DNA from 4 places in the Vibrio hippocampi genome. Region 2 is predicted to be linked to each of the others. Evidence: predicted binding sites of a transcription regulator. Region 2 holds the regulator's gene; each other region holds the start of a gene.
What was found. Region 2 encodes PurR, which represses purine synthesis genes. Its sites were predicted from a motif close to TNANGNAAACGTTTNCNTNA; they were not measured.

Region 1: the regulator PurR is predicted to act here: its motif matches at 1,204-1,223, upstream of purE (5-(carboxyamino)imidazole ribonucleotide mutase).
Region 3: the regulator PurR is predicted to act here: its motif matches at 1,902-1,921, upstream of folD (bifunctional methylenetetrahydrofolate dehydrogenase/methenyltetrahydrofolate cyclohydrolase FolD).
Region 4: the regulator PurR is predicted to act here: its motif matches at 1,786-1,805, upstream of purL (phosphoribosylformylglycinamidine synthase).

What each region holds. Positions count from the first base shown of each region.
Region 1 covers NZ_CAKLCM010000001.1:39,869-43,018, reverse strand. The annotation lists gene L9Q39_RS00230 (5-(carboxyamino)imidazole ribonucleotide synthase) at 1-647, opposite strand, end outside; gene purE (5-(carboxyamino)imidazole ribonucleotide mutase) at 653-1,138, opposite strand; gene tsaC (L-threonylcarbamoyladenylate synthase type 1 TsaC) at 1,320-1,877, shown strand; gene hemF (oxygen-dependent coproporphyrinogen oxidase) at 1,885-2,790, shown strand; gene aroE (shikimate dehydrogenase) at 2,857-3,150, shown strand, end outside.
Region 2 covers NZ_CAKLCM010000002.1:670,545-673,694, reverse strand. The annotation lists gene torD (molecular chaperone TorD) at 184-828, shown strand; gene purR (HTH-type transcriptional repressor PurR) at 1,057-2,064, shown strand; cyclic di-GMP riboswitch class I at 2,233-2,316, shown strand; gene L9Q39_RS05520 (TfoX/Sxy family DNA transformation protein) at 2,436-3,023, shown strand.
Region 3 covers NZ_CAKLCM010000002.1:1,701,457-1,704,606, forward strand. The annotation lists gene L9Q39_RS10000 (DUF2513 domain-containing protein) at 1-276, opposite strand, end outside; gene L9Q39_RS10005 (toll/interleukin-1 receptor domain-containing protein) at 502-1,317, opposite strand; tRNA gene L9Q39_RS10010 (tRNA-Arg) at 1,711-1,787, opposite strand; gene folD (bifunctional methylenetetrahydrofolate dehydrogenase/methenyltetrahydrofolate cyclohydrolase FolD) at 2,006-2,869, shown strand; gene L9Q39_RS10020 (lytic murein transglycosylase) at 2,977-3,150, opposite strand, start outside.
Region 4 covers NZ_CAKLCM010000002.1:113,846-116,995, reverse strand. The annotation lists gene purL (phosphoribosylformylglycinamidine synthase) at 1-1,644, opposite strand, end outside; gene mltF (membrane-bound lytic murein transglycosylase MltF) at 1,942-3,150, shown strand, end outside.

The DNA.
Region 1 (3,150 bases), on a different contig from region 2:
GCGGTAGAAAGCGTTAATACACCGTTAGTGTGGACGTTTTCCGCTAAAGGATAGATCGCGAGATCACCTTGACGATTTCTGGCACCAACAAGAGAGACTTCTCTTTGGAAAGGGACAAACTCTTCTGCAACAATCGCTTGGTTGTTAGATTCGGCAATGCATTGTGCCATTTCTTCCCAAATCGTATCGACTTGATCAACAGACTTAAGTCGCCATTGACCTTTGCCGTCATAACCGCCTAAAGCGCTTTTTAGCACCATCGGGATGCCAACAGACTCAATAGCGGCTTGGAAGTCTTGCTTTGAGTTGATCACCGCATAGTTGGCGTTTTTAACCTCAGCGTTATCAAGTAACTGCTTTTCGATACGACGATCGCCGCCCGCTTTTATCGCATCAGTAGACGGGAGAAACTTGCCGCTCTTTTCACAGCTCTCCAATACATCATGAGGGATATGCTCAAACTCAGCAGTAATCACGTCCGCTTGTTCTATTGCATTGTCTAGCCCTTGACCGAGAACTTCGAGGGTCAGAGGGTGAACAATATTTTCACTGCGGACATCGAATGCTGAAATCTTAATATTGAGTGGCGCCCCAGCCAGCGACATCATGCGAGCCAACTGCCCAGCGCCTAGCACTAAAACATGCATCATGATTAGTCCTCTGATGGATCCGGATTAGCAAGAACAGTTTCGGTCTGTTGGCTACGGAAAGCTTCGACTTTCTCCATCACAGCATCATCATGCACACCGATGATTTGTGCTGCGAGAATCCCCGCATTCGCGGCACCCGCCTCACCAATAGCCAGTGTACCTACTGCAATACCTTTTGGCATTTGAACGATGGAAAGTAGCGAGTCCATACCTTTTAGTGCACGACTTTGCACGGGAACACCCAGAACAGGAACGCTAGTAAATGCTGCGGCCATACCCGGTAGGTGAGCCGCACCGCCAGCCCCGGCAATAATGACTTTGATGCCACGTTCTTTTGCTGATGTCGCATAATCTGCAAGCAATTGCGGTGTACGGTGCGCAGAAACAACCTTGGTTTCGTACTCAACACCAAACTGGTCTAGCATTTCTGCTGCAAGTTTCATTGTTGGCCAGTCTGATTTAGACCCCATAATAATACCGACTTTCATCCAAAGCTCCTTAAAAACGTGTGCAACTGGGACTATTTTGCGCGCATTATACGAGGATTTTTGCATTAGGAAAACGTTTGCGTGAACGGTTGGATAGTTTTTTCTGGATTATAATGTGACTTTTGAGCATAGTGCCTAGAAATGTGAACATAATGTATCAAAGTTAATAAAGGGTAATTTGGTGGCAAATATTCAACAGGCGGTAGACGCATTAACCTCAGGTGAAGTGATTGCTTATCCGACCGAGGGTGTATTTGGTGTGGGTTGCGACCCAGACAATATAGACGCAATCCAAAAACTATTGGCGGTCAAAGAGCGGCCCGTAGAAAAGGGACTGATCTTGATTGCCGACAGCTATCAGCAACTTCGTCCCTACATTGATGAAAGCCAACTTACCCATCAACAATTAGAACAAGTTCAACAGACCTGGCCGGGTCCCTTTACTTGGATTATGCCAGCCAGCGACAAAGTGTCTCCATGGCTAAGCGGTGCTTTCGATACCATTGCTGTCCGAGTCACGGATCACCCGCTAGTTCGAGAGTTATGCCTTGAGTTTGGAAAGCCAGTCACTTCCACTAGTGCCAATCTTTCTGGCATGCCGTCGTGCATGAACACGCAACAAGTGACTGAGCAATTAGGGGATCGCCTAGCCTGTATCTTGAAAGGAGAAACCGGTGGACGAGACAAACCCAGCGAAATTAGAGACGCCAGAACACAAGCTATATTACGCCAAGGATAGATCGCAAATGGAAACAGTAGATAAACATCGAGTCAAAGCTTTTCTGATGGCGTTGCAAGATACGATTTGTCAAAAGCTCACCACTCTTGATGGTGAGGCAGAGTTTCAACAAGACGAATGGCAAAGAGAGCAGGGTGGTGGCGGTCGCAGTCGTGTGCTTAAAAGTGGTCGAGTGTTCGAGCAAGCCGGTGTTAACTTTTCTCATGTATTTGGCACAAAAATGCCAGCTTCTGCCACGGCACATCGCCCCGAGTTAGCAGGTCGTCGTTTTGAGGCAATGGGCGTCTCCCTCGTCGTTCACCCCAATAACCCCTATGTTCCAACTTCACACGCCAACGTGCGCTTCTTTATTGCCGAAAAAGAGGGTGAAGCGCCTATCTGGTGGTTTGGCGGTGGTTTTGACCTCACACCTTTCTATCCATTTGAAGAAGACTGCCAACATTGGCACCAAGTCGCTAAGCAGATTTGCCAGCCTTTTGGTGACGAGGTATATAACCAACATAAAGCATGGTGTGATAAATATTTCTTTTTACCTCATCGTAACGAGACCCGAGGTGTCGGTGGACTATTCTTCGATGATCTCAACGAGTGGGGGTTCGAGCGTAGTTTTGAATATATACAAGCAGTCGGTAAAGGGTACTTAACGGCTTATTCTCCCATCGTAGAGGCGAGAGCCGAAACGCCATTTGGTGAACATGAGCGCCAATTTCAACTCTATCGCCGCGGTCGTTATGTTGAGTTCAACCTGGTCTACGACAGAGGAACACTCTTTGGGCTGCAAAGTGGGGGTCGCACTGAATCTATCCTGATGTCGATGCCACCTTTAGTACGCTGGGAATACAGTTATGAACCGAAAGCGGGTTCTCCAGAGGCGAAACTCTACTCTGATTACTTAAAACCAAGAGATTGGTGACTTGGCGAAGTGGAAGTGAAGTGATAGTGTTTTGCTATTCAGTTTGGCTTTTCGGTAATCAAGGACATGAACCATCTCGATCAGTATGTAGTATTTGGCAACCCTATTTCTCAAAGTAAGTCACCTTTTATCCATACACTGTTTGCTCGACAAACGGCACAGCAACTTCATTATGGTAAGTTAGAACCTGAAGCGGATGGTTTTATCCAAGCAGTAAGTGATTTTTTTGCCAATGGCGGTAAAGGTTGTAATGTCACCGCACCGTTTAAAGAGCAAGCTTGTCAATTTGCCGACCGTCTTACAGACAGAGCTAAACTTGCTGGTGCAGTTAATACACTAAAGAAGCTAGATGATGGTGAG
Region 2 (3,150 bases):
ATTCAGCACCACGCCAATACGCACCCCATTCCTTATGCTTCAAAGTTTAGTTTTAATTTATTCATATTACTTTATATTGTTTGGTTTTTTTTCACATTGTGAGTGACTGTTATTCATATTTTTTGTCTACACTATGAATAACTTGGGTATATACCCATAGAATATTTGCTGGAGAGTACCAAAGTGCAAGAAGTAAAAGCCTTTAATGAACAACGCGCAGAAATCTACTGGTGGTTATCAAGTTTATTCACCAAAGAGTTAACAGAAAGTGAACTAGAGCAATATCAATCGCCAGAGATCCGCGCTTTCTTGTCTGGGTTAGGTGAAAACGAAGCGCTAAAACAACCTATCGACAAATTGGTGGACGCACTGAACCGTCTGCAGGTTCGCCACGATGCTCAACTCGAACTATCCGCCGACTTCTGCGAGCTTTTCTTGAAAAGTGATAAACATGGCGCACTGCCATACGCTTCAATTTATCTTGATAAATCCGGTCTTCTTAATGGCGAACCCGCTTTACAAATGCAGCAATTATTAACCAAGCACAATATTGCCGTCACGAAAGATCTCAATGAACCCGCGGATCACCTCGCCATTGAATTAGATTATCTTGGCAACCTCATTATTCGCAGCAACGAACTTGAGGCTGAAAAACATCTTAACGAAGCGTTCTCAGAGCAAGCTGACTTTATTGAGCAGCACCTACTCACTTGGATCGAACAATTCAGTCAAGCGTGTGAAAAACACGATGAGTTTGGATTTTATTCAGCCTGTAGTGCTCTATTAGTCGCATTTTGCCAATTAGACCTGACTTATCTGCGTCCTTAGGAGTCAGCGTAACTTGCCGATTCTATTGGAAATTCAGTGGCACATCTCGCCACTGATATAAATTTATACAGATTTACATTGCTTGCAATGGATGCTCGACATACAATTCGCCGTTTCAGCGATTTATAGTCGCTCTGGTTAACTTTAAATAGGCATGAAACCTTGCTTATTTACCACTTTCTCTTCGTGTCCGTTTTGAAGCAGAAGGTGAGATATTAGGATATCGCGATGGCAACGATAAAAGATGTAGCTCGTCTCGCTGGCGTTTCAACGACCACCGTTTCTCACGTCATTAACAAAACTCGCTTCGTGGCAGAAACGACACAAGAAAAAGTCATGGCCGCGGTTGACGAGCTTAACTACGCACCAAGTGCCGTGGCTCGCAGTTTAAAGTGTAACACGACCAAAACCATAGGCATGTTGGTGACCCAATCAACCAACCTATTCTTTTCGGAAGTGATCGACGGTGTAGAAAGTTACTGTTATCGCCAAGGCTATACCCTAATTCTGTGTAACACAGGTGGTGTATATGAGAAGCAGCGCGATTATATTCGCATGCTGGCGGAAAAACGTGTCGATGGTATTTTGGTGATGTGCTCCGACCTCACGGAAGAGTTGTTAGAAATGCTTGATCGCCATGCCGATATACCAAAAGTTATCATGGACTGGGGCCCAGAAAGCTCACAAGCGGATAAAATCATTGATAACTCAGAAGAAGGTGGCTATCTAGCCACTAAATTCCTGATTGGTAAAGGTCATACCGATATCGCTTGTTTAAGTGGTCATCTGGAAAAAGCCGTCTGCCAAGAGCGTATTGATGGTTATAAGCGAGCCATGACCGAAGCGGGCATCGAAATGAAAGCTGACCGAATCCTTGAGGGTAATTTCGAGTGTGATACCGCAGTCATTGCAGCAAACCGAATCGCGGCGATGGAAGATCGTCCAACGGCTGTGTTCTGTTTTAATGACACAATGGCACTTGGCTTAATGAGTCGCCTTCAGCAACTTGGTGTCAAAGTCCCTGAAGATATCTCTGTGATTGGCTACGATAACATTGAACTTGCGGAATACTTCTCTCCACCGCTAACGACGGTTCACCAACCGAAGCGACGCGTGGGTAAAAACGCCTTTGAAATTTTGCTTGAGCGTATCAAAGATAAAGGTCATGACAAGCGTATTTTCGAGATGCATCCAGAAATCATTGAGCGTGATTCCGTATTGGATCTCAACAGATAACTTTCATCAGCTAGCAATGTTTGTAATAAAAGCCCGACGCGGGCTTTTACTCTCATGACAGAACTAGTCGATTCATTGCTTTCTAACCACTCTATTTTTTGAACCAACATCACACTTCACAGGTCAAGCCTCCGTTATCGAATCGCTTTTCCTTTATTCTTTAGCTTGTCACGCACAGGGCAAACCACTTGAAAAGGTGGGACGCAAAGCCTCCGGCCTAAACCCAATCAGGTAGGTAGCGGGGTTACCGATGGCAGCAGAGGAATTAACAGCAAATTCTCAAACTTTGCTAACAATTAATAACCTCTGTTTTGCTAATCTCTCGGACCTGATCTAGGTGGCGTAGTTATAGAAACCGAGAAATAAGAAACATGGATAAACCTATCTTAACAAATTCGATGAAGCTGTTTTCCGAAATCGGCGTGGTCAAATCACGCTCAATGTTCGGTGGCTTCGGAATATTTATTGACGACACGATGTTTGCACTCGTCGTCAATGATCGCATTCATATTCGTGCAGACAAATCAACGGCAACCAAATTTCAGCAACTGGCATACCATCCTTACGTTTACCAAAAACGTGGGTTTCCTGTGGTCACCAACTATTTCGCGCTACCTGACGCTTATTGGCAAACCCCAGAAAAGATCATTGAGTACGCAAAAGAAGCATTACAGGTGGCTAAGCAGGCCAAGATTGCCCAACAAAAACCAACCTCGATTCGACTTAAAGATCTTCCGAACTTGCGACTCACAACCGAACGCATGCTAAAGAAAGCGGGCATTGATTCGGTGTCTGAATTGCAACAACAAGGCTCCGTAGAAGCTTTTAAAGCTATCCAACGCACACATAAAGGCAACGTGAGTATCGAATTGCTATGGGCGCTTGAAGGCGCAATTGAGGGCAAACACTGGTCGGTGATTCCCCAAGACAAGCGTCAGCAGCTTGCTGAGTTAATTTAATTCGCGTTGGTTGGCTTGGCTGAAAGGCGAAAGACTTCGCTGAGTCATGAGAAATAGTAACGACTTTTTCAGACCCATTTAATTTACTATTGATGAAAGTTATTCGCTCATCCACCTGTCTACTAAA
Region 3 (3,150 bases), 1.0 Mb from region 2:
TTGATGTCCCCTTGCGGTTAGCCTTAGTGGAATTATGCTAACTGAAAAACCACCGCCGCCTCCCATTCTTTGGAAGCCAATGCCACTTGTATTCGTTGAACTTTCTATAAGCCTTTGATCTTCCATTATTTCCATATGAAAAACGAGCTTATTTAACTTCTCATCGTCATTTAACCAAAGCGGCTTAATTTCATCGAGATTAATAGTAAAATCAGGCTTATCATGATCCTGAACCGTATCTAGAAATTTTTTAATATACTCAATGTCTATTCTCATAATATCCCCTGCGCGTTGATGGCTTATGACACATAACGCCGCATTCTTACCAGAGCGCGAGCATATTTTGTTCATCAATTAACCTGTGCATTGACGAGCTTAAAATCTGACTCGCTTTTTGCATTAAAAGTAGAGAAAACAAAGCTCAGTGGTGCAAAACTTAAACAAACTGTCTATGCTTTGCTCACTTAAGTGAGTATGCTCTCACCCTGCCTTAAATGCTTGTTATAAATTTATTTTTCGAAGTTCGTTTACAATTTTAGGTATACACTCAGAATCATCGTAGTTCAAATATAAATAGTCTTGTAGCAATGGAGGCATTTCGTCATGTTCGAGATCAATATTTACGACGATGAAATTCTTTTTACTTCGCCTCATACGCTTCTGGAAAAAGTAATTTGCTTCATTCATCGTCCAACCAGATTTTCCACTAATAAAACTTTTGGAAAGAAACAGAAGCCCTACTTTGCTTTTATCTAAACCATCGTTAATTTTATCAGTTATACTATCACCTGGAGATATTTCATATCTATCAAACCAAGCTTCAACTTCTGACTTTTGGAGTTCATTAAAAAACGTATCTACTAGTGCCTTGTCAGCGCTTGAGTGTGATAAAAATACTGAGTAATTTGTCATTTCTTTTAACACCGGAGGGAAAGTTTCATCATAAATAGAACGATCAGGGTGAAGGAATATCTCATTTGTCAATGAAGGCATTTGATATTCAAGCATATCACTATCTAATAACCCCATACCATTACAACTTCTGTTACCCATAGCCTTCATTAAGTCATGGGAAAACAGATTATAAATCCTATGTTTCTCAGGGTAATTGATGTTTAACCACTCTTCAAAAATTTCAGAATTTTTTTCAAAATTAAGAAATAAGTGACAAGACAATGCGTAAATATTATTGTTTACGTAAAGCATTGCGCCGACAAGCGTATCTTTATCAAACTTATCTAAAACATCACCTACAAACTTTTTTTCCTTTGCTCTATCACCATAATCTAGAGCGATTAGATACGATTTATGTTCCATTTATGACTCCCTCAAAAAATTTATAACATTTTAAAACCATGCGAATACGAATTTATCCATTCACTATATCTAAACAATCCCTGTTAACCAACGGAACAATATGAACATAATGTTATATTGTGGTGGATTTCCTAGCAAGAAATCGTGCAAGCACGTATTCCCACCTATTCGCGGCACATTAGCACCCTGATCTTTTCAGTTAGGTTATTAATCAATACCTTAAAGGTGGTCGAGTAATAGCTACGGGGATTGGTATATCGAACGTGGGATTGCAACGAGTGGCGAACGTCTGGTAATTCATGGCGCTGTCTCTACTGTAAGCCTATATTGAGACAGGGTTCAGAAACGACAAAGGCGATGTAACTCTGAGAGTTACATCGCCTTCTAAATGAATGGCACGCCCTGAAGGATTCGAACCTTCGACCACATCCTTAGAAGGGACGTGCTCTATCCAGCTGAGCTAAGGGCGCGCTACAGGAAGAGGATTATACGAGTTGAGCGGGGTAAATCAATGGCTTTATGGCAATCAAGGGTTTAAATGCACAAAAAAAACTCAACAGATAAAGAAAGGGACAAATTTGCAGCAAGGCAAACGTTTGCTTTGTAGCTTTAGAAATGGTTTTCTGCGACAATGCACACAAAAATAACAGGCAATTAACTTTTACTACTTCGTTGCTCAAGGAAAACTATGACTGCGCAAAATATTGATGGGAAATTGATTTCTCAAACGGTCCGCTCAGAAGTGGCGGCGCGTGTTAAAGCTCGCACGGATGCTGGATTACGAGCACCAGGTTTGGCTGTCGTTCTAGTCGGGGAAGACCCTGCCTCTCAAGTTTACGTCGGCAGTAAGCGTCGAGCGTGTGAAGAAGTTGGCTTTGTTTCTAAGTCTTTTGACCTGCCTGCCAATGCTGCTCAAGAACAGTTGCTTGAGTTAGTTGACCAGCTCAATAACGACCCTGAGGTAGACGGTATTTTGGTACAGCTTCCATTACCCGCAGGTATCGATACGACCCATGTTTTAGAGCGCATTATTCCCGAGAAAGACGTTGACGGTTTCCACCCTTATAACGTCGGGCGACTGGCTCAGCGTATTCCTAAGCTCCGTTCTTGTACACCAAAAGGCATTGTCACCCTACTTGAGCGCTACAACATTCAGATGCGCGGCAAGCATGCGGTGATTGTCGGTGCTTCTAACATCGTTGGTCGTCCAATGACACTAGAGTTGCTGCTGGCGGGCTGTACGACCACAACTTGCCACCGCTTTACCAAAGATTTAGAGAGCCATGTCCGCCAAGCGGATTTGGTGGTGGTTGCTGTGGGTAAACCTCACTTCATCCCCGGTGAGTGGATCAAACCCGGTGCCGTGGTGGTCGATGTCGGTATTAACCGCTTAGAAGATGGATCACTTGTCGGCGATGTCGATTACAAAGTCGCCAAAGAGAATGCAAGTTTTATCACACCGGTTCCGGGTGGCGTCGGTCCTATGACGGTGGCGAGTCTGATCGAGAACACCATGATTGCTTGCGAGCAGTTCCATACGCCGAAAAAATAGTGCGTGTTCACCGCTTTTAACGACCATTCAAACCGCAAAAAGGCGAGATACTCTCTCGCCTTTTTCTTTATCTTGCCCGTTTTATTTTCTAACCAACGCCATCACGACTAATCCATAACGATACGGTCAGCTAAGTGACTCACCGCAAGGGCAAAGTAGTACGAACGATTCCAGCGCATCAGCACATTGTAGTTGTTATACACTAGATAACTACGACCGTTATCATCATCCGGCATGATAAGCCAAGCTTTGATGTCTTCATCTAGGGTTGGTAATGCTCT
Region 4 (3,150 bases), 560 kb from region 2:
AGATTCGTTACACCAGATCTCGAGCGGGCTCATGCCCGGTTCGTCATTAGGCACATCACGTAACTGGAAAATACCGCCACGTTCACCGTCATCGACCAACTCTGGTAATGCGTTTGAGATACCGCCTGCGCCCACATCGTGGATAAAGGCGATAGGGTTTTGTTCACCCATCTGCCAGCAGCGGTCAATAACCTCTTGGCAACGGCGTTCCATCTCAGGGTTTTCACGCTGTACCGAAGCAAAATCTAAATCTTCAGCCGATTGACCCGACGCCATTGAAGACGCAGCACCACCACCAAGACCGATGTTCATTGCCGGACCACCCAGTACAATAAGGCTTGCGCCCACTGGGATCTCTTTCTTCTGAACATGCTCATCACGGATATTACCCATACCACCCGCAATCATGATTGGCTTGTGGTAACCACGGATCTCTTCACCCGCATGAGAGGTCACTTTTTCTTCATAAGTACGGAAGTAACCGAGTAGGTTTGGACGACCAAATTCGTTGTTGAATGCCGCACCGCCTAAAGGACCCTCTAGCATAATATCTAGCGCATTAACGATACGACCTGGCTTACCAAAGTCCGTTTCCCAAGGCTGTTCGAAGCCCGGAATACGCAAGTTAGAAGTGGTAAAACCAACAAGACCTGCTTTTGGCTTACCACCAATACCGGTTGCGCCTTCATCACGGATTTCACCGCCTGAACCTGTTGACGCACCCGGCCAAGGAGAAATCGCGGTTGGGTGGTTATGGGTTTCCACCTTCATGAGAATATGCGCTTGCTCTTGGTTGTAGCCATACTGACGTGTTTTTGGATCTGGGAAGAAACGACCCACTTGAGAGCCTTCCATAACCGCTGCGTTATCTTTATAAGCGGACAGTACATGGTCTGGTGTCGTTTCAAAGGTGTTCTTAATCATCTTAAACAGAGACTTCTCTTGCTTGACGCCATCGATAGTCCAATCTGCATTAAAGATTTTGTGGCGGCAGTGTTCTGAGTTAGCCTGCGCAAACATCATCAGTTCGATATCTGTCGGATTGCGCTCTAGCTTAGTCACAAAACTTTCGAGCAAGTAATCAATTTCATCTTCAGCCAGTGCAAGACCCAGTGTAACGTTGGCTTGCTCTAATGCTTTACGACCGCCGGTCATAAGATCAACATCGGCAACTGGTGCTGGTTCTGCGACTTGAAATAGTGCTTGTGCTGCTTCAAATTCGCTAAACACCACTTCCATCATGCGGTCATGCAAGACAGCTTTTAACTCGACCAGTTGCAGTTCCGTTAACTCCGCAGAGCTTTCGACATAATAAGCGGTACCACGCTCCAAGCGAGCCACTTTATTGAGACCACAGTTACGAGCGATGTCAGTCGATTTAGATGACCATGGAGAGATAGTGCCAGGACGAGGCGTCACAAGAAGCAGAGTGCCATTTGGCTCATGCTCTTCAATCGTTGGACCGTAAGTCAGCAACTTTTCTAGCTTTTCTAGCTCAGAGGCGTCTAGATCAGCGGTAAGATCGGCGAAGTGGGTAAATTCAGCGTAAATACCAGTGACTGGTAAGCTTAATTCACGACAAAGCTCTAGTAGCTTGTTAACACGAAACTCAGAAAGAGCTGGGGAGCCACGCAAAATTCTCATGTGCTTAGGTCTCTTATGCAATTGATTTGAGGTGATATTGGAATAAATTCAGTAACTTATAGTTAAAATTTGAACTTATGCCAATTTCTCCTACCTTGATGCGGGCGTATTATAGTGCATTTTTTTTTGTGACGTAACCGAAAACGCAAACGTTTTCGTCATTTTTTTATCATAACGGCAGTTTCCCCCAATAAAGTTCAAAATTTGCCCAGTAATCATGGTTTCATCAATCTGTGTTTGCCAATAATCCCAGCTTTGGTATAAAGACAGCACACTTTCTGTGATGTAGTGAAATTCATGTTAAAGCTATTCGTTGATTCTTGGTTAAAACTCACCTCTATTGTGGTACTTGGCGGCGTACTGGCTGGCTGCCAAATTGATTCCGAACCTAAAAGTGAATTGGAATCCATTCGCGAGCGAGGAGTGCTGCGTGTCGGCACGTTGAATAACCAGCTTTCTTATTACATCGGTCCCGACGGTCCGACTGGATTAGATTACGAATTAGCACTCAGATTCGCCCAAGAGCTTGGGGTTGATCTGGAAATGAAGCCCGCGTTTCGCCAGTCCAGTCTTTTTCCGGCGCTACAAAAAGGCGAGATTGATATGATTGCGGCAGGTTTAAGCCAACTGCCACAACGACTCGACAAATTCAGAGCCGGTCCCGCTTACTATTACGTCAGTCAGCAAATTGTCTATAAGAAAGGACAATGGCGTCCAAGAAACATGGAGCAGTTGGTCAATAACCAGCAGAAGCTAAAACAGGAAGAAAAACCTTCTGACACTCTGGCTATCGTGCAAGATTCTCACTTTGAGCAGACCTTAGAAACGTGGTCACAGACCTACCCTGAGTTAAGTTACCAAATTGACCCCGATGCGGATGTAAACGACCTGCTTAAACTGGTCTCCTTGGGCGAACTGCCTTTCACGATGGCGGACTCGGTAGAGTTGTCTCTTTCACAACGCATCTACCCCGATCTCGCCCTTGCCTTTGAAGTCACCGAGGATCAACCGATCTCCTGGTATATTCGTCAATCGGACGACGAAAGCCTTTATGCGTTGTTGATTGAGTTCTTCGGCGGTCTGAAACAGAGTGATGAACTGGTCAACTTAGAAGAAAAGTATTTGGGTCATATTGGAGTGTTTGACTATGTTGACACCCGTGCGTTTATTCGCGCTCTTGATGGTAAATTGCCTAAATGGTCATCGCTATTCCAACAATACTCCAACGAGTTTGATTGGCGATTGATCGCCGCATTGGCTTATCAAGAATCGCACTGGAATCCAACCGCAAAATCACCAACCGGGGTTCGAGGTATGATGATGCTCACCCTGCCAACAGCGAAAAGTGTCGGCGTCACCAATCGCTTAGATCCTGAGCAATCGGTGCGTGGTGGTGTTGAATATTTGCGTCGCATTGTCGCTCGTGTTCCCGACTCGATTTCTCAGCATGAGAAGATCTGGTTTGCTCTCGCGTCTTATAACGTGGGTTATGGTCACATGATGGAT